One region of the Lentzea sp. NPDC102401 genome, then DNA from elsewhere that is predicted to be linked to it. Evidence: predicted binding sites of a transcription regulator. Region 1 holds the regulator's gene; the other holds the start of a gene.
The links. Region 1 encodes HspR, which represses chaperone genes until heat shock. Its sites were predicted from a motif close to ANNTTGAGTNNNNNNNACTCAANNT; they were not measured.
Positions count from the first base shown of each region.

Region 1 (15,794 bases):
TGGCAGACATGCAGAAGGTCGACGGTCGCAAGGCGCGCGGCGAGAAGAAGCGACGCGCCATCGTCGAGGCCACCCTGCGCGTGATCGAACGCGAAGGCGTCGCCGGCGTGACGCACCGCAGCGTCGCCCGGGAAGCCGGTGTGCCGACGACGGCACCCACCTACTACTTCGCGACGCTCGACGACCTGTTGATCGCCACACTCGTGTGGTCGGCCGAGTCGCTGTGCGACGACATGCTGAAGATCGTCGCGAGCGGCGGCACCGCCCGCGAGATCGCGAGCAGCCTCTCGAAGGCCGTGAACGAGAACCGCGGCCGCACGCTCGCCGAGTACGAGTTGTACCTGCTGGCGGGCAGGCGTCCCGAGCTGAAGCCGGCCGCGCGCAGGTGGCTCGACCTGGCCGTGGAGGTCGTGCGGCCGGAGGATCCCGTCGCGTTCCGGGCGTTCCTCGCGGCCATCGACGGGCTGCTGTTGCAGGGCCTGATCGCCGACGTTGCGCCGAACGAGGACGAGCTGGAGCCAATCGTGTCCTTCTTGATCCGCGGTCGCGACGAATTCACGGCCGCGCCGCGGGAACAATGAAGCCATGAGGTTCGCGCGAGAGGTGTCCGGCATCAGCCACGGGGTGAGCCTGGGGCTGCTCGCCGCGCTGTACGTGCGTGACTCGCTGGCGTTGTCGGTCGACGTCGAGCCGCACGTGCCGGGCCTGGACCCGTCGTTGCCGGTGCGGGTGCCGCCGGGTACCGACCGCGCCGCCGTGACCGCCGAGTGGCCGGGCTGGTGGGCCGACGCGCTGGACGCCTGCAGGCGCGGCGCCGAGCCCGGGACGCCCGAGGACGCCGAGGCGTTGCTGACCCGGCCGGCCAGCCGGGCAGTGGTGCTCGCGCTGAAGCCGGGCATCGAGCAGTTGCACCGGGTGCAGAGCCCGGCGGCGTTGCCGATCGGCGACGTGCTGCGCGGGATCGAGTCGCGCATAGGCCGGTGGGCGCAGAGCGTGGAGCTGCACATCGCCGAGGTGCCGGTAGAAGGCTTGTTGTGGGAACGCATCGCGCCCGCGCACGTGCTGGCGTCGACGAGGTTCCTGAACGACCCGGCGCGCACGGCTCCAGCGTTGCGCGCGGTGCTCGAAGATCTGGTCTGACCTAGGTAGGGAGAACCCCACCCCGCCTTCGGGGGCTGACTGCCGTGTAGCTGAGCCCCGCCACCTCTAGTTTTGTGCTCATGATGAGGACTGCGCTGGTGGCGTTGGTGGTGGGGGCGGTGCTCACGGTGTCGACCGGCTGTGGCATCCGCATCATGAAGTACGAGTTCTCCGACGACCACGTCGTCAGCGAGAAGTTCACCTCGGTGAAGGTGCGCGGCGACCAGGACTCCGGGGACGTGACGATCCGGTACCAGCAGGGCCTGACCGAGACGAAGGTCCACCGCAAGGTCGAGCACAACAAGGACAACAAGCCCTCGGGTGTCGCGCACCGCATCGAGGGCAGCACGCTGGTGCTGGACGGCTGCGGCAACGACTGCGAGATCAACTACGAGGTCCTGGTCCCGGCCGCGGACATCACGGTGGTCGGTGACATCGGCTCGGGTGACGCGACCGTCGAGGGGCTGGCCTCCGTCGACATCAGGACCGGCTCCGGCAGGGTCATCGCCCGCGACATCTCGGGGGACGTCAAGGTGAAGACCGGATCCGGCAATTTCGAGGGTGCCAGGATCGGCGGCGCCGTGACGGCCGACGTGGGGTCCGGCCGGATCCTGCTGGACGCGATCAAGGGCAAGGCGCTGCTCGGCACCGGTTCCGGGGAGATCGACGGCACCTCGATGGAGAACGAGGTGATCGCGAACGCCGACTCCGGGGGGATCAGGCTGACGTTGTCGGCGGCGAAGTCCGTGCGGGCCACCACCGGGTCCGGCGACATCACCGTCCGGGTGCCGGGTGGGCCGTTCAAGGTCGTCGGTTCGTCGGGCAGCGGTGAGCGCGCGATCCACGTTCCGACCGATCCGGTTGCGCCGCTCGAACTCAACCTCAACGCGGGCTCGGGGGACGTCCAGGTGCTCGCGGCCTGAGGGCCGGCCAGGGTGAACTGTGTCGAGGGCCACTCCACAAGGGGTGGCCCTCGTCGCGTTGTGAGGGAACAACCAGACTTTGTCGGCCGTTGGGACAGTCAGAAACCTTGAGTCGGGTAGGCTCAACGTTGAGCAGATGGCAAACTTGAGTCAGCAACGCTCAACAAGTACTAGCGGAAGGAACTCCAATGGCGCGTGCAGTCGGCATCGACCTCGGGACGACCAACTCGGTCGTCGCAGTCCTCGAAGGCGGTGAGCCGACGGTCATCGCCAACTCGGAGGGCTCCAGGACGACCCCGTCCATCGTCGCTTTCGCCAAGAACGGCGAGGTCCTCGTGGGCCAGCCCGCGAAGAACCAGGCCGTCACCAACGTCGACCGCACGATCCGCTCGGTCAAGCGCCACGTCGGCACGACCTGGCAGACCGACGAGATCGACGGCAAGAAGTACACCTCGCAGGAGATCAGCGCTCGCGTGCTGATGAAGCTCAAGCGCGACGCCGAGGCGTACCTGGGCGAAGAGATCACCGACGCGGTCATCACCGTCCCCGCCTACTTCGAGGACGCGCAGCGCCAGGCCACCAAGGAGGCCGGCCAGATCGCGGGTCTCAACGTGCTCCGCATCGTCAACGAGCCGACGTCGGCCGCTCTGGCCTACGGCCTCGACAAGGGCGAGAAGGAGCAGACCATCCTGGTCTTCGACCTCGGTGGCGGCACGTTCGACGTCTCGCTGCTCGAGCTCGGCGACGGCGTGGTCGAGGTCCGTGCGACCTCCGGTGACAACCACCTCGGTGGCGACGACTGGGACCAGCGCGTCGTCGACTGGCTGGTCGAGCGCTTCAAGCAGGCCAACGGCATCGACCTGACCAAGGACAAGATGGCCCTCCAGCGCATCCGTGAGGCTGCGGAGAAGGCCAAGATCGAGCTGTCGAGCTCCAACAACGCCTCGATCAACCTGCCGTACATCACCGTCGACGGCGACAAGAACCCGCTGTTCCTCGACGAGACGCTGTCTCGCGCCGAGTTCCAGCGCATCACGAACGACCTGCTCGAGCGCACCCGCGCGCCGTTCAACAACGTGATCAAGGACGCCGGCGTCTCCGTCGGCGACATCGACCACGTCGTGCTCGTCGGTGGCTCGACCCGCATGCCCGCCGTCGCGGAGCTCGTGAAGGAGCTGACCGGCGGCCGCGAGCCCAACAAGGGCGTGAACCCGGACGAGGTCGTCGCCGTCGGCGCCGCCCTGCAGGCCGGTGTCCTCAAGGGTGAGGTCAAGGACGTCCTGCTGCTCGACGTCACCCCGCTGTCTCTGGGCATCGAGACCAAGGGCGGCATCATGACCAAGCTGATCGAGCGCAACACCACGATCCCGACGAAGCGTTCCGAGACCTTCACGACGGCCGACGACAGCCAGCCGTCCGTGCAGATCCAGGTCTTCCAGGGCGAGCGCGAGATCGCGGCGCACAACAAGAAGCTCGGCATGTTCGAGCTGACCGGCCTGCCGCCCGCCCCCCGTGGCGTGCCGCAGATCGAGGTCACCTTCGACATCGACGCGAACGGCATCGTCCACGTGTCGGCGAAGGACCTGGGCACCGGCAAGGAGCAGTCGATGACGATCACCGGTGGCTCCGCGCTGCCGAAGGACGACATCGACCGCATGGTCAAGGACGCCGAGGCCCACGCGGAGGAGGACAAGCGCCGCCGCGAGGAGGCCGAGGTCCGCAACCAGGCCGAGACGCTGGTCTACCAGACGGAGAAGGTCGTCAAGGAGAACGACGACAAGCTCCCGGCCGAGATCAAGGACAAGGTCAACGCCGCGATCGCCGAGGCGAACGAGGCGCTCAAGGGCACCGACATCAACGCCATCAAGACGGCGGTCGAGAAGCTCGCGACCGAGTCCCAGGCCATCGGCCAGGCCATCTACGCCAACGCGCCGGGTGCTCCCGGTGCCGAGGCCCCTGGTGCTGACGCGCCGGGTGCCGCCGGTGCGGGTGCCGGTGCCAAGAAGGACGACGACGTCGTCGACGCCGAGATCGTGGACGAGGACGAGAAGAAGTGACCGAACCGAGGCATGCCGCCCCTGACGAGGAGCAGCCTCAGGTCGTCGTGAACGACCGGCGCCGGATCGACCCCGAAACGGGTGAGGTCCGGCCGCCGGCCCACGTCGCCGAGGAAGAGGGCACTGCTCCGGCCGAACCTCTGGTCGCCGAGGTCGTGGACGAGGTGGCCGCCGAGCTGAAGACCCAGCTCGACGAGCGCACCGCCGACCTCCAGCGGCTCACCGCCGAGTACGCGAACTACCGCAAGCGGGTGGAACGCGACCGCGAAGCGGTGATCAACAACGCGAAGGCGTCCGTCGCCTCCGAACTGCTCTCGGTGCTGGACGACATCGAGCGGGCCGCCGCGCACGGCGACCTGACCGGTGCGTTCAAGGCGGTCGCGGACAAGCTCGTGTCCACGCTCGCCAAGACCGGCCTGGAGCCGTTCGCGCACGACGGCGAGGCGTTCGACCCGTCGGTGCACGAGGCCGTGCAGCACAGCACGTCCCCGGACGTCGACGGCCCGACGGTCACCGCCGTCCTGCGTCGTGGCTACACCTTCGGCGACAAGCTCGTCCGGCCCGCGCTCGTCGCGGTGACCGACCACGAGCCCGCCGCGTCGTCCGAAGAAGCCTGATTTCTATTCCTCTAGGGGAAGGAGGAGCCGTCCGGTGAGTCAGAGGGACTGGATCGAGAAGGACTTCTACCGCGAGCTGGGCGTCTCCTCCGAGGCGACAGCGGACGAGATCAAGAAGTCGTACCGCAAGCTCGCCCGCGAGCTGCACCCCGACGCGAATCCCGGTGACGCCAAGGCCGAGGCCCGCTTCAAGTCGGTCTCCGAGGCCTACGGCGTGCTGTCGGATCCGGCCAAGCGCAAGCAGTACGACGAGGCCCGCCGCCTGTTCGCGGGCGGTGGTGGCTTCCCGGGCTCCGGTGGCTTCGGCTCCGGCGGGTTCGACGTGAACGACCTGTTCGGCCGTGCCGCGCAGAACACCGGTGGCGGCGGCCTGGGCGATCTGCTCGGCGGCCTGTTCAACCGGCGTGGCGGCGCGACTCCCGGGTCGGCCACGCGTCCGCGTCGTGGTGAGGACGTCGAGACCGACGTCCGCATCGACTTCACCGAGGCGGTCAAGGGGGCGACGGTGCCGTTGCGCCTGTCGTCCCCCGCCGCCTGCGCGACGTGCGGTGGTTCCGGCGCCAAGCCGGGCACCACGCCGCACACCTGCGCGACCTGCACGGGCTCCGGACTCGTCACGCGGTCGCAGGGTGCGTTCGCGTTCAGCGAGCCGTGCCGCGACTGCCGCGGCACGGGCCGGATCATCGACGACCCGTGCCCCGAGTGCGGTGGCGACGGCGTCAGCACCCGTACCCGCACGCTGACCGTGCGGATCCCGTCGGGTGTCGACGACGGCCAGCGGATACGCCTCGCGGGACAGGGCGAACCGGGCCGCAACGGCGGTCCGAACGGCGACCTGTTCGTGCGCGTGCACGTCAACCCGCACAGCGTGTTCGGCCGTCAGGGCAACGACCTGACGCTGACGGCGCCGATGACGTTCTCCGAGCTCGCTCTGGGATCGACGTTGACCGTGCCGACCCTCGACGGCAAGGTTTCCTTGAAGGTGCCCGCCGGCACCGCCTCCGGGCGGGTGCTGCGGGCGCGGGGCAAGGGGATCACGAAGCGGGACGGGACCGCGGGCGATCTCCTGATCACCCTGGAGGTCGCGGTGCCGAACAACCTGTCGTCCGAGGCACGCAAGGCACTCGAGGCGTATGCCGACGTGACGCAGGACCACGATCCGCGAGGCGATCTGAACGCACTCCTTGAAGGGCGGTGAGTCCGGTGGGTTTTCCGTTCCCTCCGGGGACCGATGAGGACACGCCGTTCTTCGTGATCTCGGTGGCGGCCCAGCTGTCGGGCCTGCACGCCCAGACCCTCCGGTCCTACGACCGGCTGGGTCTGGTCTCGCCGGGCCGCACGAACGGTGGCGGCCGCCGTTACTCCATGCGCGACATCGTGTTGCTGCGCGAAGTCCAGCGCCTCTCGCAGGACGAGGGCGTGAACCTCGCGGGCATCAAGCGGATCATCGACCTGGAGAACCAGGTCGACGCTCTGCGATCGCGGGTCGCCGAACTCCAGCAGGAACTCGCACAGGCGTTGGCGGCGGCCGATTCCACGGCCGCCGCTGTACACGCCTCCTACCGGCGTGACCTCGTGCCGATCCGGCAGGAGACCGCGTTGGTCGTGTGGAAACCCAAGCCGCGCAAGTGATCGAGCGCGTCTACGAGGTTTTCGCGACGCCGCGTCCCAGGGTGGTCGACTTCTGCGACCACTGCGTGGACGCGGCGAGCGTCGCGCCCTTCACCACCGTGCCGTTGCGGGAGCTGACTTCCGGCCAGGTCGAGAAGTTCTGGTTGAAGTCGGGCACGATCGGCGACGAGACCTTCGTGCGGTACCTGCTTCCGCGTGTGCTGGAACTGATCGCGCTCGGAGAGCTCGAAGCGGACTTCTTCTGGCTGCGCCTGGTGGCCGAGACTCACGCGAAGGGCGATCCGCGGGAGCGTTCGGCCGTGCAGGACTACTTCCTCGCGACGCCGATCGCGCTGGCGGGACTCGTGCGCGAAGGTCCAGACGTTGGACCGTTGACCACGTGGCTGCGCCGAACGGAAACCCTTGCCGTGCTTGAGGAATCCGCTCTGGCCGGACCGGACCCCGACGGCGTCCTGTCCGAGGCCCACCTGAAACTCGAAGCTCAGCTCTGCTCGAAGTAGAACCCGGCCTCCAGGTCCTCCAAGATGCCGGGTTCCTTCGGTTCCCAGCCCAGCAACGCCTTCGTGCGCGCACCGGACGTCGGTGCGTCCCGCGAGACCATGAACGCGAGCGGTCCGAAGTGCTCTTGGGCGCGTTCCGCCGGGATGGCTTCGACGGGCACGTTCAGCTTCCGGCCGATGACCTCGGCGATCTCCCGCATCGTCACGGCCTCCTCGGCGACCGCGTGCAGCACTGAGCCCATCGGAGCCTTCTCCGCGGCCAGCCGGTAGAGCCTCACCGCGTCCAGCGTGTGCGTGGCCGACCAGCGGTTCGTGCCGTCGCCGGGGTAGCCGGAAATCCCCGTGGCGCGGGCGGTCCTGACCAGGATCGGGATGAAGCCGGCCGTGTCCAGTGCACTGTGGACGGTCGGGGGCAGTACGACGACCGAGCCGCGGACGTCCTGGGCGTCGAGGATCGCGTTGCGGGCGGCGCCGCGCGGGCCCTCGCTCGAGATCCGCTCCTCCTCGGTGGCGGTGCGGCCCAGGCCCGAGTACGCCAGCGTGCCGGCGGTGCCGATCAGCGCCTTGCCGGTACCGGCGAGCTCGTCCAGGAACGCCCGGACGACGGCGAGGTCGGCGTCGGAGGCACCCTGGTAGTCGCCCGCGTACATCTCCTCGTGCTTGAACGCCAGGTGGATCACGGCGTCCGCCTCTGCCGCGCCCTTGCGCAGTCCGTCGAGGTCGTCCAGATCGCCGCGCCGCACGCCGGCGCCCTGGGCTTCGAGCTTGGCGGCGGACGCGTCCGAACGGGCCAGGCCGACGACCTCGTGGCCCGCGTTCAGCAGTTCTGGGACCAGTGCCGAGCCGACGTGGCCGCTGGCACCCGTGACGAAGACCTTCATGACACTTCCTTCAAGTGATGGGACTTGGTCTCATCAACCGTAGCAGAGTGATGAGACTAAGTCGCATCACTTAGGATGGGGGCATGGGTCGATGGGAGCCGGACGCGCGGGAGCGGTTGGTGCGCGCCGCACTCGACCTGTTCAGCGAGCAGGGGTACGAGAACACCGCCGTCGCGCAGATCGCCGAGCGTGCGGGCCTCACGAAGAGCACGTTCTTCCGGCACTTCCGGGACAAGCGCGAGGTGCTGTTCGGCGGCCAGGACGTGCTGGCAGACCTGATGACCGGCGCGATCGCCGCCGCACCCGCGGAAGCGAGGCCGCTGGAGGTGGTCGAGGCGGCGCTGGTGGCGACAGCGGTGACGTTCACGGACGAACGCCGGGCGCACGGGCCGCAGCGGCTGGAGGTGATCGCGAGCAACGACGAGCTGCGCGAGCGGTCCGCGTTGAAGATGGTCGGGTTCGTCATCGCGATGACGGACGCGCTGAAGCAGCGCGGAGTGCCGGAGCTCGACGCCGCCGTGGCCGCCGAGCTGGGCGTGCTGGCGTTCAACCGCGGCTACGAGCGCTGGCTGGAGACCGGCGGGGACTTCGCGGAAGTCGCCCGCCGGACGCTCGGCGAGGTGCGTGAGGCCGTCGCCTCGCTAGAGGGTGCCGAGTAGTTCCCCGACCTCGGCGGCGATGCGGTCCAGCGCCTGGTCGTCGTCGTGGGCGGCGATCGCGCGGTCCATCCAGTTCGCGATCAACGGCATCTGCTCCGGCTTGAGGCCGCGCGTCGTGATGCCGGGGGTGCCCAGCCGGATGCCGGACGGGTCGAACGGCTTGCGGGTGTCGAACGGGACCGCGTTGTAGTTCAGCTCGATGCCCGCCCGGTCCAGGGCCCGCGCGGCCGGCTTGCCGCCGATCAGCTTGGACGTCAGGTCGATCAGCACCAGGTGGTTGTCGGTGCCGCCGGACACCAGGTCGAAGCCGCGTTCCAGCAACGCCTCCGCGAGCGCCTGCGCGTTCCTCACGATCATGTGCGCGTACTCGCGGAACTCCGGCTGCGACGCCTCGTGCAGCGCGACGGCGATCGCGGCCGTCGTGTGGTCGTGCGGACCGCCCTGCAGACCGGGGAACACGGCCCGGTCGATCGCCTTCGCGTGCTCGGCGTCGCACAGGATCATCGCGCCACGCGGGCCGCGCAACGTCTTGTGCGTGGTCGTGGTGATCACCGGTGCGTGCCCGACCGGCGACGGGTGCGCGCCGCCCGCGACGAGTCCGGCGATGTGCGCGATGTCGGCCACCAGGATCGCGTCGATCTCGCGGGCGATCTCCGCGAACGCCGGGAAGTCGATCGTGCGAGGGATGGCGGTGCCGCCGCAGAAGATCACCTTCGGGCGTTCGGCCTGGGCCAGCGCCCTGACCTCGTCCATGTCCACGACACCGGTGTCCTTGCGGACCTCGTACTGGACCGCGTTGAACCACTTGCCGGTCGCGGACACAGTCCAGCCGTGCGTGAGATGACCGCCCATCGGCAGGGACATGCCCATCACGGTGTCGCCGGGCTGCAGGAACGCCAGGTAGACGGCGAGGTTCGCCGGGGCGCCGGACAGCGGCTGGACGTTCGCGTGCTCCACGCCGAACAGCGCTTTCGCCCGGTCGATGGCGAGCTGTTCGATCTGGTCGACGACCTGCTGGCCCTCGTAGTACCGCTTGCCGGGGTAGCCCTCGGAGTACTTGTTGGTCAGCACCGAGCCGGTCGCCTCGAGCACGGCGGCCGACACGTCGTTCTCGGACGCGATCATGCGCAGCTTGCTCGCCTGACGGCGTTCCTCTGCCTGGATGAGAGTGGCGATCTCGGGATCGACTTCGCGCAGCACGGCATCACTCCGTGCCGGGCACCCAGGCGTTCGGTGCGCTCGGCCGTCGCTTCCCGGTGGTCAGTTCCACCCTCGGCACGCCAGTCGCTTACGACGTGCCGAGTTTAGTCCAGCGTGAACGGGTCGTACTTGATCCGGTCGAGAGGAGTTCCGGCGACGAGCATGCGGGACACCGTCGATCTGATCATGGCTGGGCTGCCGCAGACCAGGACGTCGCGCTCTTCCCACGCGCCGTAACGGGTGACCACGTCGGCGAGGCTGCCCTGCTCAACACCTCGGACGCCGGGGTCCGACTCCAGCACCGGCACGACCGTGAGCCACGGGTTCGTGGTCGCGATGCGCTGCAGGTTGTCCAGGTCGTAGAGGTCCTCGCGGGTGCGGCCGCCGTAGAACAGGTGCACGCGCGGGTTCTCGCCGAACTGCGCCATCTCGTCGATGATCGCGTGCATCGGCGCGACGCCCGTGCCACCGGCCACCATCAGGATGTCCGAGCCGGCCGTGCGGTCGACCGACAGACGTCCCATCGGCGGTCCGATCCGCCAGGTGTCGCCGGCCTGCGTGTGGCCGACCACCGAACGGGACACCCAGCCGCCGTCGACGGACCGGATGTGGAACTCGATGACGCCGTCCTCGCGCGGTGCGTTCGCCGGCGAGTAGTACCGCCACAGGCGCTTGCGCTGCGGCGTCTCCACGCTGACGTACTGACCGGCCTTGTAGCTGACGGGGTGGTCCGGTTGCAGCCGGACGACGGCCAGGTCCCACGAGACGCGCTGGTGCTCCAGCACCGTCGCGTGCCAGTACGCGGGCCCGTTGTCGGCGTCGGCCGCCTCCTGCATCGCCCTGGCCATGAGGGTGTAGGCCTCGGCCCACGCCATCTCGACCTTGGGCGTCCAGGCGGCGCCGGAGAACTTCTTCACCGCGGACAGCAGTGCGGTCCCGACCGCCTCGTAGTGGACGTTGATGACACCGAACTTGCGGTGGTCACGACCCAGCTGACGCAGGAAGGGGATGAGGTCGTCCGGGCGGTCGACCATCTGCACCACGTGCACGAGGGCGCGCAGCAGACGGCTGCGTTGCACCTCCATGTTCGCGGGGAACATCTCGCGTGTGGCAGGCGAGAGCGAGAAGAGCATTCCGTAGAAGAACTTCGCCACTTCTTCGGAGTGCGGCTCCACCACCGCGAAGCTCTCCCGGATCATCCGCACCATCGCGGTGACACCAGGCGGGGGTTCTCGGTGGGGCGGGGTAGGGATGGGGCTCAGCACAGCGTTCGCAGTCATGGTCCGCGCGCAGTCTCCACGTTCTCATTGGCGTTCAGTGGCGCCGGCAAGGCGCTGTTCGTCCTCGTCAAGCATCCGTCCCCCGACAGGGTGGACAGTAACCCCTGATCGGGCTGTTTGACTCCTTGATGCCACCTTTGAGCGAAGCATGGTCACTCTAGGTGAGTAGTTGTTACCGCAACAGTGTGAATGTGAGGGTCCGTCTGTACCGGGTTGCGTGCTTGCGTGCTTGGGTTGGGCGCGTGTCCCTGCCTGAGTTGACTGATACCACCTCACCTGACCGTGACGAGCTTCCCGGCTCACGCGGTGAGCACTTCCTCCAATGTGCCCTGGAGACGTCCGATCGCGCTACGCGCTTCTACACGGACCAGGTGCTGGACCACCTCAACCCCGCGATGGCCGAGTTCGTCGGCCGGATGGAGATGGCCTTCATCTCGACCGCTGACGCCGACGGGGAGTGCGACTCGACGCTGCGGGCGGGCCCGGCGGGGTTCCTGCGCGTGATCGACTCGCGGACCGTCGCCTACCCCGAGTACCGGGGCAACGGCGTGATGGCCTCGCTGGGCAACATCATGGAGAACCCGCACGTCGGGATGCTGATGGTGGACTTCGCCGACGACCTGATCGGGCTGCACGTGAACGGCCGCGCCCGCATCGTGCCTCGTGAGGAGTTCGAGACCGAGGACAAGAAGGTGGAGCGCTGGGTGGTGGTCGAGGTGCAGGAGGCCTACGTCCACTGCCGCAAGCACATCCCGCGGATGGTCCCGGTCGACCGCGTCCGGAACTGGGGCACCGACGACGTCAAGAGCAAGGGCGGCGACTTCTTCGGGGTCAAGGCGGACCGGATGAGCAACGCCGACAGCTGAACCGCTGCTCGCAGCCCCCGTCATCCGCGTCTTCGCGCGGGTGGCGGGGGCTGTCGCGTGAGGTCGGGCGAGACCGCGGCTCGAGCGGGCGGCGCGACGCTGGGGTGTGACCCATCAGCCACCGAATTAGTTGGCCTAGCTAACTATCTCCAGATATAGTTGTATGGCATCAACTAACTACTGGAGGTGTGCTTGAACCGGCCCTCGTCGCATCGGGAGATCCTCGAAGCGCTGTCCGGCATCTGGGTGGCGCTGCTCGTCGCGATCCTCAGCTCCACCATCGTCTCGAACGCTCTCCCGACGATCCTGGCCGAGCTCAAAGGCACGCAGACCCAGTACACCTGGGTCATCACCTCGATGCTCCTCGCGTCCACCGCCAGCACGCCCCTGTGGGGCAAGCTCGCGGACCTGTTCGACAAGAAGAAGCTGTTGCAGGCGGCGATCGTGATCTTCGTCGTCGGCTCGGTGCTGTCCGGGTTCAGTCAGAACATGGAGCAACTCATCTCGTTCCGGGTCCTCCAGGGGCTGGGGATGGGTGGTGTGCAGGCCCTGGGGCAGGTCGTCGTCGGCGCGCTGCTCAGCCCGCGCGAACGCGGCCGCTACAGCGGCTACACCGGCATGGTGATCTCGGCGGGGACCGTGGGCGGGCCGCTGGTCGGCGGGTTCCTCGTCGACTGGCCCGGCTGGCGCTGGTGCTTCTTCGTCTGCGTGCCGCTGGCGCTGGTGGCGCTGGCCGTGTTGCACAAGACGCTGCACCTGCCGGTCCGCAAGCAGCACGTGAAGATCGACTACCTGGGTGCCACGCTGATCACCGGCGGCGTGAGCCTGGTGCTGATGTGGGTGTCGTTCGCGGGCAAGGACTTCGCCTGGATCAGCGCGGAGAGCGCGCTGTTCGTCGCCGGTGCGGTGCTCGCGATCGTGGGTGCCTACTTCGTGGAACGGCGGGCGTCCGCGCCGGTCATCCCGCTGCACCTGTTCAAGAACCGGACCGTGGTGCTGGCGATGCTGGGCGGCGTCGCGGTGGGCACGGCGATGTTCGGGGCCTCGGTGTTCATGGGGCAGTACTTCCAGATCGCGCGCGGGTTCTCGCCGACCAAGGCCGGGTTGCTGACCGTGCCGCTGGTGCTCGGCCTGAGCATCTCGTCCACCGTGAGCGGGCAGCTGATCGCCAGGAGCGGCCGGTGGAAGAGCTACCTGGTCTGGGGCTCGTTCTCGCTGGTCATCGGGCTGGCGCTGCTCGGGACCATCGACCACCGGACCAACCTCGTGCTGATGGGCGGCTACCTGGCGCTGGTCGGCGTCGGGGTGGGGCTGACCATGCAGAACCTGGTGCTGGCCGTGCAGAACGGCGTGGGGATGGCCGATCTCGGGGCCGCGAGCTCCACGGCCACGTTCCTGCGGTCGCTGGGCGGGACGGCCGGCGTCTCGGTGCTCGGGGCGGTGCTGGCCGCCTCGGTGAGCACGAAGACGCTCGACCGCGGTTCCCTCTCCCCAGTCGTACGGGACTCCTACGGCGACGCGATGGGTGAGCTGTTCCTCATCGCCGCCGGTCTGGCGGTGTTCACGGTGATCGCGGTCCTGCTGATCAAGGAGCAGCCGCTGCGGGACTCGGTGGAAGACGAAATTGTCACTCCAACGGGTTCTGGTGCACAGACGGTCGCCACTGAGCTTGATTCGCCTGTGGATACTGACCAGCGGATTGTGGACAAGTCGGTGCCCGCTGTGGACAAGCTGTTGGTGCTTTCGAGTGACAGCGATCAGGAGGTCGCGGCGCGTTCGGCTGCGCTGCGTTCCACGCAGAACTCGTTGCCCTCGGGGTCGCGCAGGGTCACCCAGCCGGTGCCGTCGGGCCTGCGCTGATCGTCGAAGACCGTCGCGCCGATGCCGACGAGGCGTTCCACCTCCTCGTCGCGGGTGTTGTCAGCCGGCTGCAGGTCCAGGTGCAGCCGGTTCTTCAGTTCCTTGCCCTCGGGCACGTTGATGAACAGGTAGCGGACGCCGTTCGGCAGTTCGATCATGGACTCGGGGTCGCCGGGGTTGTCGTCGGGGTGCAGAGGCAGGCCCAGCACCTTGCTCCACCAGGAGGCGATCTCGTAGGAGTCGCGCGCGTCGATCGTGATGCTGTGGATGATTGAGGTCATGAACTGATCTTCGCCTAGCCGGCGTGTGATCTGGACCGATTTCAAGGTTGAGCGGAACACACTCAACTTTTCTGACGTTGTACGGGATGATGGTCCATGCTGGTGGCTGACCACGAGGTGGAGGAATGGACGCTTTCAACCCGACGACCAAGACGCAGCAGGCCGTGTCCGCGGCGGTGCAGGCCGCGACGCTGAACGGGAACCCGGACGTGGGTTCCGTGCACCTGCTCAGTGCACTGCTGGCGCAGACGGACGGGTTGACCGCCCCGTTGCTGTCGGCCGTGGGCGCCGACCCCGCCCAGGTGCGCAAGGAGCTGGAGCAGCTCTCCCGCTCGTTGCCGAGTGCTTCCGGCTCGACCGTGTCCGCTCCGCAGTTCTCGCGCGACGCCGTGCGGGTGATCGGGAAGGCCCAGGAGCTCGCCACCGAGATGGGTGACGAGTACGTGTCCACCGAGCACCTGCTCGTGGGGCTCGCGCAGCACGGTGGCCAGGTGGCCGACCTGCTGCGGCGGCACGGTGCGACGCCCGACGCGCTGACCGACGCCTTCGCGAAGGTGCGTGGCTCGGCGCGGGTGACGTCGGCCGATCCCGAAGGCACCTACAAGGCGCTGGAGAAGTACGGCGTCGACCTGACCGAACGCGCGCGCAAGGGCGAGCTCGACCCGGTGATCGGCCGTGACGCCGAGATCCGCCGGGTCGTGCAGGTGCTGTCGCGGCGCACGAAGAACAACCCCGTGCTGATCGGCGAGCCCGGCGTCGGCAAGACGGCGATCGTCGAGGGCCTGGCGCAGCGCGTCGTGGCCGGTGACGTGCCGGAGTCGTTGCGCGGCAAGAAGGTCGTGTCCCTGGACCTCGGCTCGATGGTCGCGGGCGCCAAGTACCGCGGTGAGTTCGAGGAACGGCTCAAGGCCGTGCTCAAGGAGATCACCGACTCAGCCGGGCAGGTCATCACGTTCATCGACGAGCTGCACACGATCGTCGGTGCGGGCGCGACCGGTGAGTCGGCGATGGACGCCGGCAACATGATCAAGCCGATGCTGGCCCGCGGTGAGCTGCGCATGGTCGGTGCCACGACCCTGGACGAGTACCGCGAGCACATCGAGAAGGACGCCGCCCTGGAACGCCGCTTCCAGCAGGTGCTGGTCGGCGAACCGTCGGTGGAGGACACGGTCGGCATCCTGCGCGGGCTCAAGGAGCGCTACGAGGTGCACCACGGCGTGCGCATCACCGACGCCGCCCTCGTCGCCGCCGCCACGCTGTCCGACCGCTACATCACCGCGCGCTTCCTGCCGGACAAGGCCATCGACCTCGTCGACGAGGCCGCGTCCCGGCTGCGCATGGAGATCGACTCCCGGCCCGTCGAGATCGACACCGTCGAACGTGCCGTGCGGCGCCTGGAGATCGAGGAGATGGCGCTGGCCAAGGAGTCCGACGCGGCGTCGGTCGAACGGCTGCACGCCCTGCGCGCCGAGCTCGCGGAGAAGCGCGAGGAGCTCTCCGCGCTGACGGCCAGGTGGCAGAACGAGAAGGGCTCCATCGACCGCGTCCGCGGCCTGAAGGAGCAGCTGGAGTCGTTGCGCGGCGAGTCGGAACGGGCCGAGCGCGATGGCGACCTCGGTCGCGCCGCCGAACTCCGTTACGGCCGGATTCCCCAGCTGGAGAAGGAACTCTCCGTTGCCGCGGAATCCACACAGGCCGATGCGATGCTCAAGGAGGAGGTCGGCCCGGACGACGTCGCGGATGTCGTGGCGGCGTGGACCGGCATCCCGGCCGGCCGCCTGCTGGAGGGCGAGACCGCCAAGCTGCTGAGGATGGAGGACGAACTCGCGCGCCGGGTCGTCGGCCAGGCCGAAGCGGTGCGGGTCGTGTCGGACGCGGTGCGCCGCACGCGCGCCGGA
Region 1 is NZ_JBIWKS010000003.1:550,519-566,312, forward strand. Features, by position in the region: gene ACIRG5_RS13330 (TetR/AcrR family transcriptional regulator) at 9-581, shown strand; gene ACIRG5_RS13335 (hypothetical protein) at 586-1,140, shown strand; gene ACIRG5_RS13340 (DUF4097 family beta strand repeat-containing protein) at 1,221-2,063, shown strand; gene dnaK (molecular chaperone DnaK) at 2,252-4,120, shown strand; gene grpE (nucleotide exchange factor GrpE) at 4,117-4,737, shown strand; gene dnaJ (molecular chaperone DnaJ) at 4,772-5,935, shown strand; gene ACIRG5_RS13360 (heat shock protein transcriptional repressor HspR) at 5,941-6,369, shown strand; gene ACIRG5_RS13365 (hypothetical protein) at 6,366-6,869, shown strand; gene ACIRG5_RS13370 (SDR family oxidoreductase) at 6,851-7,750, opposite strand; gene ACIRG5_RS13375 (TetR/AcrR family transcriptional regulator) at 7,834-8,409, shown strand; gene glyA (serine hydroxymethyltransferase) at 8,392-9,609, opposite strand; ZMP/ZTP riboswitch at 9,623-9,707, opposite strand; gene ACIRG5_RS13385 (FAD-binding oxidoreductase) at 9,714-10,817, opposite strand; gene ACIRG5_RS13390 (pyridoxamine 5'-phosphate oxidase family protein) at 11,132-11,755, shown strand; gene ACIRG5_RS13395 (MDR family MFS transporter) at 11,948-13,615, shown strand; gene ACIRG5_RS13400 (VOC family protein) at 13,513-13,896, opposite strand; gene clpB (ATP-dependent chaperone ClpB) at 14,022-15,794, shown strand, end outside.

Region 2 (15,794 bases), on a different contig from region 1:
GTCCGCCGCAACGACGTCCACAGAGCGGGATTTGCTTGCACGCGCGGGGTACTGTGGTGGCGTTCGCGTTGAGGGGCGCGGCTCGTTCTTCGTTGTCCTCCAACGGAAAGACGCGCATGCGCTCACTCGTCGTCATCGGTGGCGGCCCTCGTGCCGCCGGTCTGCTGGAACGCATCGCCGCCCAGTCGCCCACGCTGCCCCTGGCCGTGCACGTCGTCGACCCGCATCCACCGGGAGCGGGCCGGGTGTGGCGGCACGCCCAATCCCCGTTGCTGCGCATGAACTCCATGGCCGAGGACGTGACCGTCTTCACGGACGACTCCTTTGACGGCGCCGGTCCGGTTCGTCCCGGCCCGTCGCTGGCGGAGTGGACCACCATCGACCCCACGTCGTTCCCGTCACGTCAGGTGCAGAGCAGGTACCTGGCGTGGTTCTTCGGCCACGTGACGAAATCTCTGCCTCCGAACATCTCTGTGACCGTGCATCAGGCGACGGCGCTGAAGGTCGTGGGCAACCGGGTGTGGCTCGACAGCGGCGAGTCCCTGAACGCCGACGTGCTGGTGCTCGCGCTGGGACATCTCGACGCCGAACCGGAACCCGAGCACCGCAAGCTCGCCGAGCACGCCTCGGAGCACGGCCTGATCTACGTGCCGCCGCTGTACTCCGCCGACGCGGACCTGTCCGCCGTTACAGGGGACGTGGTGCTGCGCGGTTTCGGGCTCGCGTTCGTCGACCTCATGGTGCTGCTGACCGAAGGACGCGGCGGGCGTTACGTGCGCGGCTCGGACGGGCTCACGTACGTGCCTTCCGGTGCCGAACCGACGCTGTACGTGGGTTCGCGGCGGGGCGTGCCGTACCACTCGAAGACCGGCTACCGGTTGCAGGGAACCCGCCCGGCGCTGCCGCACTTCTTCGTCGCGGACGCCTTGCAGGGGCGGGCTTTGGACTTCCGCGACGACGTGTGGCCGTTGATGGCCAAGGAGATCGCCTGGGGCCACTACCACGAGCTGTTCACCGGACATCCCGGGCTGGTGCGGATGCCGTTCGTGGAGTTCGCCGCGTCGTTCACCGCTTTGTCCTGGTACAGCCAGGAGATGCGTGAGCTGGAAGTGCTCGCCGTGCCCGATCCGGCCGACCGCATCGACTTCGAACGCCTCGACCGCCCGCTGGCCGGCGTGACGTTCGCGTCGGCCGAGGAGTTCCAGGAGCACCTGCGCGGGTACGTCGAAGCGGACGTGGCCCGCCGCTCGGATCCGCGGCACAGCGCCGATCTGGGGGCGTTCCTGGCCCTGCTGTCGGTCTACGGCCAGCTCGCGGGCCTCATGCCGTTCGACGGCTGGTGGCACGGCTACTTCAGCTACCTGGCCTCCGGACCGCCGCCGGACCGGCTGGAGGAGCTGCTGGCGTTGTCGCGCGCGGGAGTCGTGCGGTTCCTCGGCGCCGACATGTGGGTGGACGCCGTGGAGGGTGCGTTCGTGGCCGGCAGTGCCACGACGCCGGAGGTGGTGCGCGCCAACGGTCTGATCGAGGCCCGTCTGCCGACGCATTCGTTGTCGCGCACGGCGGATCCGGTGCTGCGGTCGTTGCGGGCGGTCGGCGACGTCTCCGAGGACGCCGCCGGGCTGGTCCGGGTGTCGCCGGTGGGGCGCCTGATCAACGAGAACGGCGACGAGGACCCGGTCCGGTTCGCCGTAGGTCCTTACACGACGGGGAAGGCGTTCGCGGCGTTCGCGCGGCCGCACACGAACGCCCCGGCGTTCCGGCAGAACGACGTGCTGGCGCGGGAGATCCTCCGCCAGTTAGGCGACTGAGGTGTAGCGCCCCTGGTGCCGCACCAAGGGCGCGGCGATGTCGGTGTGCGTGATGTCGAGCGGCTCGCCGACGAGCGCGATGTGATCGCCGACCGCGATCCGCCGCGACGTCCGGCAGCGCAGCCGTACGGGGGCGTCCAGCAGCACCGGCACGCCGTCGTCGTCGGGCTGCCAGCGCGTGTCCGGACCGAACCGGTCGACGCCCTTCGTCGCGAACAGGTCCGCCAGCCCGGTCTGCGCGGCGCGCAGCAGGTGCACGGCGAACAGGGGCGCGGTCCGCAGCACCGGCCACACCGAGGCACCCTCGCCGATCCAGACGACGACCAGCGGCGGTTCGAACGACACGGAGGTGAACGACGAGACCGTGGTGCCGACCGGACCCTCCTGGCCGGTCGCCGTGACGATCGTGACGGCTTGGGCGTGGTGCTTCAACGCGTTGCGCAGCTGTTCCTTCATCGCAGCACCTTCAGGGCGTCCAGGTCGAAGTCCGCGGCATCGGCGGGCAGTGCCGCCTCGTTGAGGAACAAAGCCTGTGGCACCAACGCACCCAGCTCGGCCAGCACCGGCCTCAGGTGCACCTCGACGGCCAGCGCGTGCTTGTCCGACGCGGCGATCTGGAGCGGTACGACGACCTTGCCCTTCAACCACCCCGGCGGCGCCTGGTCCAGCACGGCCTTGAGCAGACCGGTGTACGCGGCCTTGTACGTCGGCGTGGCCACCACCAGCACGTCGGCCTCGCCGAGCGTCGCCAGTGCGGCCTTGATGGTGTCGGGTTCCGTGAAGACGGCGGGCGCCAGCGTCGCCGCCTCGACGACGGGCCCGTCGACGGGCACGCCCAGCGTCGAGGCCAGAGCCTCGCGCAGGGCCAGGGCCGCCTGCAGCGTGCGCGAGGCGGGCCGCGGGTTGCCGACCAGAACACCGATCTGCGTCATGCCTTCAGCACAGTCGCAAGCCGGAGGACCGTCAACCCGCGTCCACCACGCGAGAACTACTTGACGGCCTCCGCCGCCGAACGCCCGGCGACCCGTCCCGAGAACAGGCAGCCGCCGAGGAACGTGCCCTCCAGCGCGCGGTATCCGTGCACGCCACCGCCACCGAACCCGGCGGCCTCACCGGCGGCGTACAGGCCCGGCAGCACCTCGCCGGACGTGTCGAGAACCCGCGACGACAGGTCGGTGTGCAGGCCGCCCAGCGTCTTGCGGGTGAGCACCGACAGCCGCACGGCGATCAGCGGACCGGCCTTGGGGTCGAGCAGCCGGTGCGGCTCGACGACGCGGATCAGCTTGTCCGTCAGGAAGTTGCGGGTCTGGCGGATCGCGTTGATCTGCATGTCCTTGCTCAGACCGGCGGTGACCTGGCGGTCGCGTTCGACGATCGTCTTCTCCAGCGCGGCCGCGTCGATCCGCGAGTCGCCGGTCAGCGCGTTCATGCCGCGGGCCAGGTCCGCGACCGTGCCGGCCTGGATGAACTCCTTGGACTTCTGCGCGAACGCCTCGACCGGCGCAACGGCACCCGGCAGCGCGCGCTTGAGGACGGCCTTGGTGTCCTTGCCCGTCAGGTCCGGGTTCTGCTCGGAGCCCGACAGCGCGAACTCCTTGCCGATGATCCGCTTGTTCAGCACGAACCACGAGTGCTCGTGCCCGTTCGAGGTGATGTGCTGCAACGACCCCAGCGCGTCGAAACCGGGGAACAGCGGGATCGGCAACCGCTTGCCGTCGGCGTCGAGCCACAGCGGCGACGGGCCGGGCAGGATGCGGATGCCGTGCCGCGACCACACCGGCGCGTAGTTCGCGATGCCCTCGGGGTAGTGCCACATGCGGTCCTCGTTGATGATCGCGCCGCCGGCCTTCTGCGTGATCTCCATCATCGAGCCGTCCACGAAGTCCGGCACACCGGCGAGCATGAACTTCGGCGGCTTGCCCATCCGCTCCGGCCAGTTCTTGCGGACCAGGTCGTGGTTGCCGCCGATGCCACCGGACGTGACGATCACGGCCTGCGCGGAGAGCGAGAAGTCGCCGACGACCGTCCGGGAGCTGGGTTCGGCCCTGGCCACCGACGACGGCTCCAGCACGTCACCGGACACGCCGTCGCACACGCCGTTGGTGACGTTGACGCTCGTGACCTTGTGGCGGAACTTCAGCGTCACGAGTCCTTTCGCGACAGCCTCCCGCACCCGGCGTTCGAACGGTTCGACGATGCCCGGCCCGGTGCCCCACGTGACGTGGAAGCGCGGCACCGAGTTGCCGTGCCCGTCCGCCAGGTAGCCGCCGCGCTCCGCCCACTGCACGAACGGGAACCAGCGCACCCCCATGTTGTGCAGCCACGAGCGCTTCTCGCCGGAGGCGAAGTCCACATAGGCCTGTGCCCACAGCCGTGGCCAGTGGTCGCTCTCCCGGTCGAACGCCGCCGAGCCCATCCAGTCCTGCAGCGCCAGGTCGTGCGAGTCCTTGACCCGGAGCCTGCGCTGCTCGGGGGTGTCCACCAGGAACAGCCCACCGAACGACCACCAGGCCTGGCCGCCGAGCGACGCTTCCGGCTCCTGGTCGAGGAGAATGACCTTGCGGCCCGCGTCCGCGAGCTCTGCGGTCGCGACGAGACCTGCGAGGCCCGCGCCGACGACGATGACATCCGCGTCATGTGCCATCGGGCGAGTCTAGATCTACCGCTGGTCACGCACGAGACCTGAGTTAGTTTCACTTTTTGAGGGGATGACGGCCCAGTGAGCTTCCGACCGGCCTCCGAGGTGGGTTTCACCACTCCGACCACGCGTTTTGTCGCGCCAGGGTCGGTCACGAACGGTGAGTTCGGCCTGTTCGAATGGCGGATGGAGGCCCGTCAGCCGGGCGCGCGCCCGCACTTCCACAAGACGTTCTCCGAGTCGTTCTACGTGCTCGAGGGCGAGATCACGCTGCTCGACGGCGAGGAGTGGACGACAGCGGGCGAGGGCGACTTCCTCTACGTGCCTGCTCATCGCCCGCACGCGTTCCGCAACGACAGCGACGCCCCGGTCCGGATGCTGATCCTGTTCTCGCCGGGAATCGCCCGCGAGAACTTCTTCCTGGAGGTCCGCAACGCCAAAGGGCTCTCGCCAGAGGAGCTCGTCGCGTTCTACGAGAGCCACGACCAGTACAACCTGTGAGGGTGCCGTCGACCGCCACTACCGGTGAGGGGGGTTTACCGGAGTGCCGGTCGACGGCGGGTTGACCGCGGCGCGAGCACGCATCGCCTGCGGAAGGGCTTTTCCGACCTGGGGGTGTCGGATCGCCCTGGCGCGCAGCTCGAGCGCCAGCGGCCAACCACTTTGTTGAACGTACAACCGGACCGCTGTGTTCCGGTCGGCTTTCACTGTGACCAGGCTCAATTCCTTCAGCTCGCCTTCAGGTTCTGAACCGGTCAGACGCAGCTGGTGATCAATTGCTCACGAAAGGTCGTTGAGCTTGCGTTCCGCAGCTTTGCGGGCCTTCTCGGCGGCAGAGGTGACCCGCTTGGCGTCCTCCAGCCGTTCCGCCGCCCGGTCGAACGCCCGCTGCGCCGCCAGCTGGTCGGCCTGAGCCTCCCCGAGTGCCTGCTCGGCCTCGTCCAGCGCCTGCCGCGCCTCGGCCCGCTTGCGCTCCTGCCGCTCGCGCCGTTTGCGGGCCAGCGCGTCCTCACCGTCCTGCGCCGGCTCGGGCGTGGGCAGCGCGAACCCGAACCCGGAGTACTCCAGCCCCTTCGTCAGCTGCCCGTTGCGGACCTGCTCGGCGGACTCTGGGTCGGCCATCGCGGCCGTCAGGGTGTTGCGGACCTGCGTGACGGCGTCGTCCGCGAGCGGTCCCGTCAGCTCCAGCGTGCGGTAGACGAGAGCTTCCATGAGCTCTTTGCGCTTGCGGCCGAGCTCCCGCATGGTCAGCTGGGCCGTGGAGAGGCCCAGGGCCTCCTCCAGGCCCTCAGGCGCGTCCCTGACGAGCTTGTTGACCGCCCAGGCGCCCACGGTCGGCCTGCGCAGCTCCTGGATGGCCTTGGCGAGGTCCTTGTCGTCGGCCTGCTTGGCCGCGGCGTTGCGGGCCGCGGTGAAGTCCTTCGGAGGCAGGCCGTAGAGCTCGTCGGCGACCGGCTTCAGGTCCATGGGCGCAAAATAGCGCCTGACCGGCCCTCAGTCCTGCCGAATGATCTGGTGCCCGCGCTGTCCCGTGACAACGCACACGGGCTTGCTCAACAAATCCAGGGCCGCAGGCGTCTGAAAGTCAGGTGGTTCGTGCGGGGATCAACCCCCGTGACCACCTGGTCGGCAGGCACGGCGGGCAGACCGCGGTATTCCGCCCGCACCGGCATCCGACCGTCCTGGTTTCGCACCGAACAATGTCGGGCCCCGCAATCGGGTAAACAGGATGGAGACATGCACACCAGGTGGAGATGGTTCCTGTTCGGCCTCGGCGCAGCCGTGGCCGCGATCGGTCCGCTCGCGGCACTGAACGGCCCCTGGTACGGCTACGTCTTCGGCGGCCTGTGGTTCCTCATGGGCGGCACGGTGGCGTGGCGGACCTTCAAACTGGGCACGAAGCTCACCGCCCAGGGCATCACGTCGAACGGCCTCGATCGCGAGACCACCGTCGAGTGGTGCGACGTTCAGGGGTTCGAACCGAAGCGCAGCCGGAACCTGATCTTCTTCCACACCATCACGCCCGCGGCACAACTCCGCCGCGGCACGCACGTGCTGACCGAGCTGAGCCTGCTCTCGATCAAAAAGGACTCGGTGCCCGAACGGACCGCGAAGCACGTGACGGAACTGCGGCAGGCGCTCGAAAGGCATCGGGGCAGGTGCCCGGAGTGCGGAGCGCAGCCGAAAGTGCTCGTGACCGGGCAGGGGATGGTGGCGCGCCTGCGGTCCCGATTGCGTTCGCTATTGGGCGGAAATAGCGATCAGTCCATCGCCCGATGACGAGATCCTGTTACACGCCAACACCGTTCACCGTTGACACAGCCTTGACATTCCCCTCCATCAGCTCTTGACTGGAGAGTGGTTGCTCGTTCCACGGCAGAAAAGAAACACGCAGCACTAAAAGTGTGCCCGTTCAAGCCGCTGAACAGTCCAATGTGGATCTGGGAATTACTCCGGTCCGACGATTGCCACTCGTGAGACGAAGAGATGTGCTTCGGAGCACTCTTTACCCCACGAAGGGCACATGCGCCGTGAAGAACTGGAGACGCCGCACCGGAACGGTCTTGCTGACCGCGGTGCTGGGCACTACCGGGATCGGCTTCGCCGCCACCCCCGCCATCGCGCAGAACGCGTCGCAGCAGCCGGCCGCTGACAAGCAGCTGGACAAGCAGGACCGTGCGCTCGTCGACGAGGCCGCCCGTGAGGGCAAGCCGACCGTCGACCTCCTGGTCGCCGCGGAGGACGGCAAGACCGACGCCGCGGTCAACGACCTCAAGGCGCTCGGCGCCACGGTCCAGAAGACCGAGAAGGACGTCGACTACGTCAAGGTGACCATCCCGCGTGAGAACGCGGCGAAGGCCGCCAAGCTGGCCTCGGTCAGCACCGTGGACGTCGACGGGCTCGTCGCCCTCGACAACCCGCGTCCCGAGGGCATGGAGCAGCCGGCACCGCAGAAGGCGCCGGACTCGAAGACCCCGCGCACCAACCCGTACATGCCGACGCAGGACACGCAGGCGGCGCAGTTCGCCACCGCGCACCCGCAGTGGGACGGCCGCGGCACCACGATCGCCGTGATCGACTCCGGCATCGACCTGGACACGCCCGCGCTGCAGACGACCAGCACCGGTGAGCGCAAGGTCATCGACTGGTACAACGCGAACGCCACGAACTCCGGCGACGGCACCTGGGTCACCATGACCAAGACCGGCCGCGTCGGCAAGTTCGTCGAGGGCGGCAAGGAGTACACGGCGCCGGCCACCGGTGGCCCCTACTCGTTCGGCCTCTTCCGCGAGACCGCGGGCGACCTGAACCTCGCCAACAGCGAGACCGGCGGCGACATCAACCGCGACGGTGACCGCACGGACGCGTTCGGTGTCCTCCAGGACATCACGACGAAGGAAGTCTTCGTCGACACCGACGGTGACGGCAACTTCACCAACAACAAGCGCATGATCGACTACAAGGTCAAGCAGGACAGCGGTTTCTTCGGAACCGACAACCCCGCGACCCCCGTCGCCGAGCGCGTCGCGTTCGTCGTGCAGACCGACCGGTCGATCTACGACAACGCGGGCACGCCGTACGTCAACCTCGGCATCGCGGGCGCCGCGCACGGCACGCACGTCGCCGGCATCACCTCGGCCAACAAGCTGTTCGACGGCAAGATGGCCGGTGCCGCCCCCGGTGCGAAGCTGATGGCCATCAAGGCCTGCCTCACCACGCCGTCCTGCACCAGCTCCGGTCTCATTGACGGTGTCCTCTACGCCGCGCGCAACGGCGCCGACGTCGTGAACATCTCCATCGGTGGCCTCCCGGCGCTCAACGACGGCAACAACGCCCGTGCGGAGCTCTACAACCGCACGATCAACGAGTACAACGTCCAGCTGTTCATCTCGGCTGGTAACTCGGGCGCGGGCGCCAACACCGTCGGTGACCCGTCGGTCGCCACGGACGCGGTGAGCGTCGGCTCGTACATCACCAAGGAGACCTGGCTCTCCAACTACGGCTCGAAGACCGCGCAGAAGCAGAACCTGCACGGCTTCTCGTCGCGTGGCCCGGCCGAGGACGGCGGCTTCAAGCCGAACATCGTCGCGCCCGGTTCGGCGATCTCCACCACGCCGCGCTGGCAGCCGGGTGGCCCGGTGGCGGGCACCTACGCCCTCCCGGCCGGCTACGCGATGTTCAACGGCACCTCGATGGCCGCCCCGCAGGCGACCGGTGCCGCCGCGCTGCTCGTGAGCGCGTTCAAAGCCACGCACAACGGCACGAAGCCGACCAGCGCCGAGCTGCGTTACGCGATCCAGCGCAGCGCGAACTACGTGAGCACCCTCGGTGCCTACGAGCAGGGCGCGGGCCTCTTCAACACCAACGCCGCGTGGACGTTGCTGGACAAGCACTCCGTGCCGGACAAGGTCACCACGGCCGTCCAGGTCAACACCGTCCTCAGTGGACTGCTCGCCACCCCGAACGTCGGCATCGGCATCCACGACCGTGAAGGCGTGACCGCGGGCCAGGAGTACACCCGCACCTACACGCTGACCCGCACCACGGGCCACGACGACGAGACGTACAACGTTTCCTGGAAGGGCAACGACGGCACGTTCACGGCGCCGAAGAAGGTGGAACTGCCGCTGAACAAGGCAGTCCAGTTCGCCGTCAAGGTCAAGGCCAAGACCGCGGGCGTGCACAGCGCCGTCCTGCAGCTCGACAACCCGGAGACCCCCGGTGTTGACGCGCAGACCCTGAACACCGTGTTCGCGGCGGAGAACTTCAACGCCGCCAACAAGTTCTCGGTCACCAAGTCCGGCACGATCGCGCGCAACCAGTCGACCAGCCTCTTCGTGAACGTGCCCAAGGGCACGAGCGCGCTGAAGGTCGACCTGGCCGGCGGCGGCGCCGAGGCCGGCAAGGGCCAGGTCCGCTTCCTGCGCTACACCCCGCAGGGCATCGGCTTCGACTCCAACACGTCGACCAACTGCTACAACCCGGACGCGGGCGCCGGTTGTGCCGGTGGCACCCCCACCAGCCGCACGGTGGCCAACCCGATGGCCGGTGTGTGGGAGATCGTGATCGAGGCGCGCCGCACCTCCGACGCCGACGAGGCGCCGTACTCGGTGACCGCGTCCGTGCTCGGCACGTCGGTCAGCCCGAACCCGGACACCATCGCGTCCGCGACGCTGGGCACGCCGATCGAGCGCTCCTACACCGTCACGAACACGCAGGCCGAGTTCACCGGCCGGCTCGCGGCGCAGCCCGCGCTGGGCAGCGCGAAGCAGGCCCGTCCGACGATCGCGAACCTGGAGGTTCAGCAGTACCAGGTCGCGGTCGGCGCCGGCGCGACGAGGCTCACCGCCACGATCGGCAACACCGCCGACCAGGGCGCTGACCTCGACCTGTCCGTCTACAACTGCACGACGGGCTCGTGCGTGCTCGCCGGTCAGTCGGCGGACGCGGACTCCGAGGAGTCGGTGACGATCGCCAACCCGGCGGCCGGCAACTGGCTCGTCGTGGTGGACGGCTACGCGGTGCCCGCGGGCACCACGGAGTTCGACTACTTCGACGTCTTCACGTCGGCCGGTCTCGGCACGCTGACCGTGTCGGACACCAACGCCCAGCGTGCGGCGGGTGCGACGTGGAACGCCACGGGCGTCATCACGCCGCAGGGCGTGCCTGCTGCCGGCCGCGTGCTGCGCGGTGAGCTCGAGGTCCGCACCGACGAAGACGTCGTCGTCGGCGGCGGTGCCGTGATCATCCAGTCCGTCAGCTAGCAGCTCTCAGAAAACGCAGAAAGCCCCAGGGTCCACGAGATCCTGGGGCTTTCTACGGTTCAGGCAGCTTGTTGCCGAGCGGCTCGTCCAGATCCACCCTGGACACGCCGATGATCAGATACGCGTCTTCCACCTTGTCGACCGGCATCTCGGCGCGCAGGTAGCCGATTCTGGGATCGCGCGACTCGACGGTCGCGCCCAGCCTCGTCAGTGCCTGCTCGACCTCCTCGTCGCGTCCCGGCTGCACGGAGATCATCAGTGGCACTGTGAGGTGGCCGTCACGCTTCGCCTGCTCGAGCCGGATCCTGTCCGGTTTCGCTGAGGACACGGTCGGCACCTCCGCCAAGGGCACGGCTGGAGACCCGTTCGTACCACAGCTTGCGAGAGCCAGCGCGCAAAACGCGACGGCGAGCGGTCTTCTCATGTGGTGAGGACGGAACGAGCTCCGCGGGCGGTTGCATCCTGTTTTCGCACCGTCACTGCTTCGGTCCCGCAAACGCTTGCTCCCGCAACGCCCCGTCAAGACTCTCACCGAACACCCGAGCGTCCGTGTGCTGGTCACCGGCGGGCTGAGACTTCTTGACCCCGCTCACGGCCTTGGTCCTGACCTGCGGCAACGCGCCGCCGTGCTGCCGCTGCACCCAGTCCACCAGGTGCTCACGCGTCAGACAGCGCAGGTCCCACAGCTTCCCGGCATCAGCGGCGCTGACCAGCGCACGCAACCGCACGAACCCCTGTGTGGCCTGCGTGACCTGGAGAACGGACACCCGCCCGTCCCACAGATCGCTGCCCTCCAACATGGACCGCATCTCCTGCCGCATCGCCTCGACCGGCACCGTCCAGTCCAGATCGAGCTCCACGGTCCCGAGCAACGCCGACTGCGTGCGCGTCCAGTTCTCGAAGGGCGTCTTGAGGAAGTACGAGGTGGGAAGCACCAGCCGCCGGTCGTCCCACAGGTGCAGCACGACGTACGTCAGCGTGACGTCCTCGACCCGCCCCCACTCACCTTCCACCACCACAACGTCATCGAGCCGCACCGCGTCACTGAACGCGATCTGCAGCCCCGAGATCAGGTTGCCCAGCAACGACTGCGCGGAGAACGCCGCCACAGCACCAATAACAGCCGCTGAGGCCAGCACGGTGGACCCGACAGCCCGAGCCCCGGGAAACGTCATGAGGATCGCGCCGACCGCCAGCACCCCGATGACCACCAGAACCAGCCGCCGCACCAACGTGATCTGCGTGTGCACCCGCCGCGCGTGCCGGTTGTCCGTGACATCAGTACGAATCCGCGACAGCGAAACGTCCACAAGGGTGCTGATCAACGCGGCCAGCAACCAAGCTCCGGCCAGGATCAACGCGATTCCCAGCGCGTGCAACGTGACCGGCGCGTTGACCGGGTACACGCTCAGGCTTATCTGCGCGGCCAGCAACGCCCCGAACGCCTGTCCGGGCCGGTACATCTTGCCGCTGTGGGTGAAGCGGCGGACCAGGCGGTGGATCACCTCCACCACGAGCAACGCGAAGGCCACCGAGCAGCCCATGACGACGAAAAGCACTGTTCCTCCTCCCGTATCGGGGCCGGGTACCCGGCGTCTGGGGAGGGGAACACCATGAGTCGCCTCACGGGACCTCGGTCACAACCGTTGCGTTCTCGGTTTGAGTCTGCAAGACTCAAACCATGTTCACGACACCGGAGGCGCTGGAGCTGGTGGAGCGCGCCAGAACAGCCGAGGCGCTGTTCGGGCCCCGCACCACCGATCCTGACCTGCGCAAACAGGCAAAGCGCCGGTACCGTGCGCTGGCTTCGGTCCTGCACCCCGACGTGGTCGGACCGGACAACACGCGGGCGCACCGGGCGTCGGCGAACCTGACCCGCCTGCACCACGAGTGGACCCACAGCACGAGCGTCGAACTGAAGACCAGGACCGGCGTCTACCGCATCGGCGAGCCGTTCGCGGTCGGCAGCATCGCCAACCTGTACGAGGCGGACGGGCCGCAGGTGGTCAAGGTGGTGCGCAACCCGGCCCTCAACCCGCTGCTGCACGGCGAATGGCACGCCCTGCGAGAGCTGGAGCGATTCACCGACCGGAACCAGTGGTTGCGGCCCTACTATCCGCGGCTGCTCGACACGTCCGGCGATGTCGCCAAGGGCTCAAGGGCTTTCACCGTGCTGGACCCGCTCATCGACGGGTTCGTGACGCTCGCGGACGTGAAGCGTGCGTACCCGCACGGCCTGGACGGGCGCGACTACGCGTGGATGCATCGCAGGCTGCTCAAGGCGTTGGCCGGCGCGCATCAGATCGGGCTCGTGCACGGGGCTGTGACCGCCGAGAACGTCATGGTGCACCTGGGACAACACGGGATCGTGCTGGCCGGCTGGTCGTTCGCCGTCGAGAACAACCAGCGGCTCCTCGCGACCAGCAGGACCATCGGCTACCCGCCGGAAGTTGCGGCAGGAGAACTGGTCACGGCCGCGACGGATGTCCACATGGCACACACGATGATGCTCGATCTCCTGAAACACGAAGAACATCGGCAACAAGCCTTCGCGCGAGGCTGCCTGCAGGAACGTCCGGAACGCAGGCCTGACGCCGCCGACCTGCTGGGCGAGTACGACGACCTGCTCGAAGAACTTTACGGACCAAGGGTTTTCCGCCCGTTCGCTCTGCCAAAGGGAGAATGACCATGGGACACGGCAAGTGGGATGACAACGCCTACGCGGCAGCCAAGACCTTCCGTGCGGCCAAGGGAATCGCCGACTTCGGCTACACCGCCTCGATCAAGGGCAACCCCGCGTCGAGCTGGAAGGCGGCGCCGAGCCTCGACCCGCTCAACGTCGAGTACCGCGAGTGCCGCGACTCGCCCGACCACGCCGACTCGACGCCGATCGCGGTGCTGTTCGACGTGACGGGGTCGATGGGCGCCGTGCCGCGGATCATGCAGGGCAAGCTCGGCAAGTTGCACGGACTGTTGCAGCGCAAGGGATATCTCGCCGACCCGCAGCTGATGTTCGGCGGGATCGGGGACGCCGACAGCGATCGCGTTCCGCTGCAGGTCGGCCAGTTCGAGTCGGACAACCGCATGGACGAGCAGCTGCGGGACATCTTCCTCGAAGGCAACGGTGGCGGGCAGAAGAGCGAGTCGTACGAGCTGGCCGCGTACTTCGTCGCACGGCACGTGGTCACGGACGCGTGGCAGAAGCGGGGCCGGAAGGGATATCTGTTCATCATCGGCGACGAGCTGAACAAGCCGCGGCTGGAAGCCAGGCACATCCGCCGGATCATCGGCGACGACGTCAAGCAGGACATCGACCCCGTGTCGGTGTACCGCGAGCTCGCCCGCAAGTGGCACGTGTACTTCATCCTGCCCAACCAGTCGTCGTACTTCAACGACGACTCCATCGGTGAGCACTGGCGGACGATCCTCGGGCAGAACTTCCTCAAGCTGGACGATCCCGGCGCGGTGTGCGAGCTGATCGCCGCGACGATCGGCATGGAGGAACGGGTGGTGGATCTCGACCAGGCCCTGGTGGACCTCGCCGAGATCGGGTCGGTCGCCGAGAGCAGGGCGGTCGGCAAGGCGCTGGTCGCCGTCGGCGGCGCGGCACGCTCGATCACCGCCGCGCCGCTGGGCATCGACGGCCCCGATGACGTGGCGCTGAGCTGATGAACGACCACGTGATCGTCGTCGGGCTGGGGTTCGGCGACGAGGGCAAGGGGGCCACCGTCGACGCGCTGTGCGCCGACGGGTCGGTGTCCACCGTCGTGCGGTTCAACGGGGGAGCGCAGGCCGCGCACAACGTGATCGCCGACGGACGGCACCACACCTTCAGCCAGTTCGGGTCCGGCACGCTCGCGGGCGTGCCGACCTGGCTCTCCCGCCACGTGCTCGTCGAACCGATCGCGCTGGCGACCGAGTCACGCGAACTGGAGGCGCTGGGCGTCGCCGACCCGCTCTCGCTGATGTCGATCGACGCTCAGGCGCTGCTCACCACCCCGTTCCACGTGGCCGCGAACCGGGCCCGCGAGAACGCACGGGGCAAGGATCGCCACGGTTCGTGCGGCAAGGGAATCGGCGAAACCGTCTGGTACGGGCTGCTGGAGGGGACGACCAGGGGAGTGGTCGTCGAGGGGCAGGAGGTCATCGGCGAGCCGGGTCCGGCCCCGGCCGTCGGTGACTGCCTCGATCCCACCACGTTGAGGCGCAAGCTGGACGCGCTCGCCAGGTTCTACGAGCCGCTGATCGGCGACGGCGTCGGCGTGGACGAGCTGGTCATGCTCTACCGCTCGTTCGCGGACGCCGTCCGGATCACGAGCGCGGACGAGGCCGGGCGGCTCGCCGACGCCGGAAGGCTCGTTTTCGAGGGTGCACAAGGCGTTCTGCTGGACGAGACCTACGGCTTCCACCCGCACACGACCTGGTCCACCACCACGCCACGCAACGCGCGTGAGCTGCTTCAGGGACGCCCGGCCCGCGTCATCGGCGTGATCAGGACCTACCAGACACGGCACGGCGCGGGCCCGCTGCCGACCGAGGACCAGGCCGTCCTCGACCGGTTCCCGGAGGCGCACAACGGCACCGGGGAGTTCCAGGGTGCCTGGCGGGCCGGCCACCTGGACGCGAACCTGTTGCGCTACTCCGTCGATTGCTGTGGGGGTATCGACGGCTTGGCCGTGACGCACCTGGACGCTCGTGGCTTGAAGGTGGCCACGGGTTCGAGCCTGGACGACCTTCCCGATCCCGTGGCCTTCCTGGAGGACCTGCTAGATGTCGATGTGCTCGTCACCGGCGCGGGGCCGACCAGGGCGGACTACGTGGTGCGGGACAATCCACGACATGATCGAGTCGACGTTGGTGTCGGTGGACGTGATCGTGCTCCGGTTTGATCCGGACGCACGTGCGGTGCTCGTGGGGGTGGCGTCGCGCGCGCAGGAGCCGTTCGCGGGCCAGTTGGCGCTGCCCGGCGTGCTGCTGGGCAGGGGTGAGCGGCTGCGCGACGCGACCACGAGAGCCGTCACGGGCAAGCTGGGCCTCGCCGCGGAGTCCGTGACGGCGACCGGTCAGCTCGCCACGTTCGACGAGCCTTCCCGCGACCCGCGCGGCCCGACGTTGTCGATCGCGCTGTGGGCCACGGTGACCAGGCCGACCGGTGACGTGGCGGTCTGGAGCCGGTTCGACGCCGTGCCCGCGCTGGCGTTCGACCACGACCGGATCGTCGCCGACTGCCGGCCGCTGCTGGCGGACAAGCTCTGGCGGGACGTGCCGTTCACGGCGGGCCTGCTCGGGCCCGAGTTCACCACGGCGCAGGCGCTCGACGTGACCGAGTCCCTGACCGGCGACCGGCCCTATCCCGCCAACCTGGGCCGCACGATGGACCGCGTGCCGGGCCTCGCCCGCACCAGCCAGCACGCGTCGGCGCTGCCCAAGGGAGGCCGTCCGCCGCTGGTGTGGAGGTTCAGCGCAGGGGAAGCTCCGGCTTGAAGAGCCAGCGGGTGAGCAGGTCCCGATGTCCGGCCAGTGCGAGGAAGTCCTCGGTCGTCACCACGCCGTGCCGGTTGCGGGCACACCACTCCCGCA
Region 2 is NZ_JBIWKS010000010.1:270,259-286,052, reverse strand. Features, by position in the region: gene ACIRG5_RS31800 (FAD/NAD(P)-binding protein) at 117-1,811, shown strand; gene ACIRG5_RS31795 (flavin reductase family protein) at 1,800-2,267, opposite strand; gene ACIRG5_RS31790 (NADPH-dependent FMN reductase) at 2,264-2,743, opposite strand; gene ACIRG5_RS31785 (FAD-binding dehydrogenase) at 2,800-4,455, opposite strand; gene ACIRG5_RS31780 (cupin domain-containing protein) at 4,531-4,950, shown strand; gene ACIRG5_RS31775 (hypothetical protein) at 5,230-5,916, opposite strand; gene ACIRG5_RS31770 (hypothetical protein) at 6,187-6,729, shown strand; gene ACIRG5_RS31765 (S8 family serine peptidase) at 6,981-10,214, shown strand; gene ACIRG5_RS31760 (hypothetical protein) at 10,267-10,542, opposite strand; gene ACIRG5_RS31755 (mechanosensitive ion channel family protein) at 10,691-11,773, opposite strand; gene ACIRG5_RS31750 (adenylate cyclase) at 11,896-12,900, shown strand; gene ACIRG5_RS31745 (hypothetical protein) at 12,903-13,883, shown strand; gene ACIRG5_RS31740 (adenylosuccinate synthetase) at 13,883-15,103, shown strand; gene ACIRG5_RS31735 (NUDIX hydrolase) at 15,054-15,698, shown strand; gene ACIRG5_RS31730 (M1 family metallopeptidase) at 15,673-15,794, opposite strand, start outside.
Region 2: ACIRG5_RS31750 (adenylate cyclase) is a predicted target of HspR. The motif match lies at 11,871-11,895, and genes of this name have one in related genera.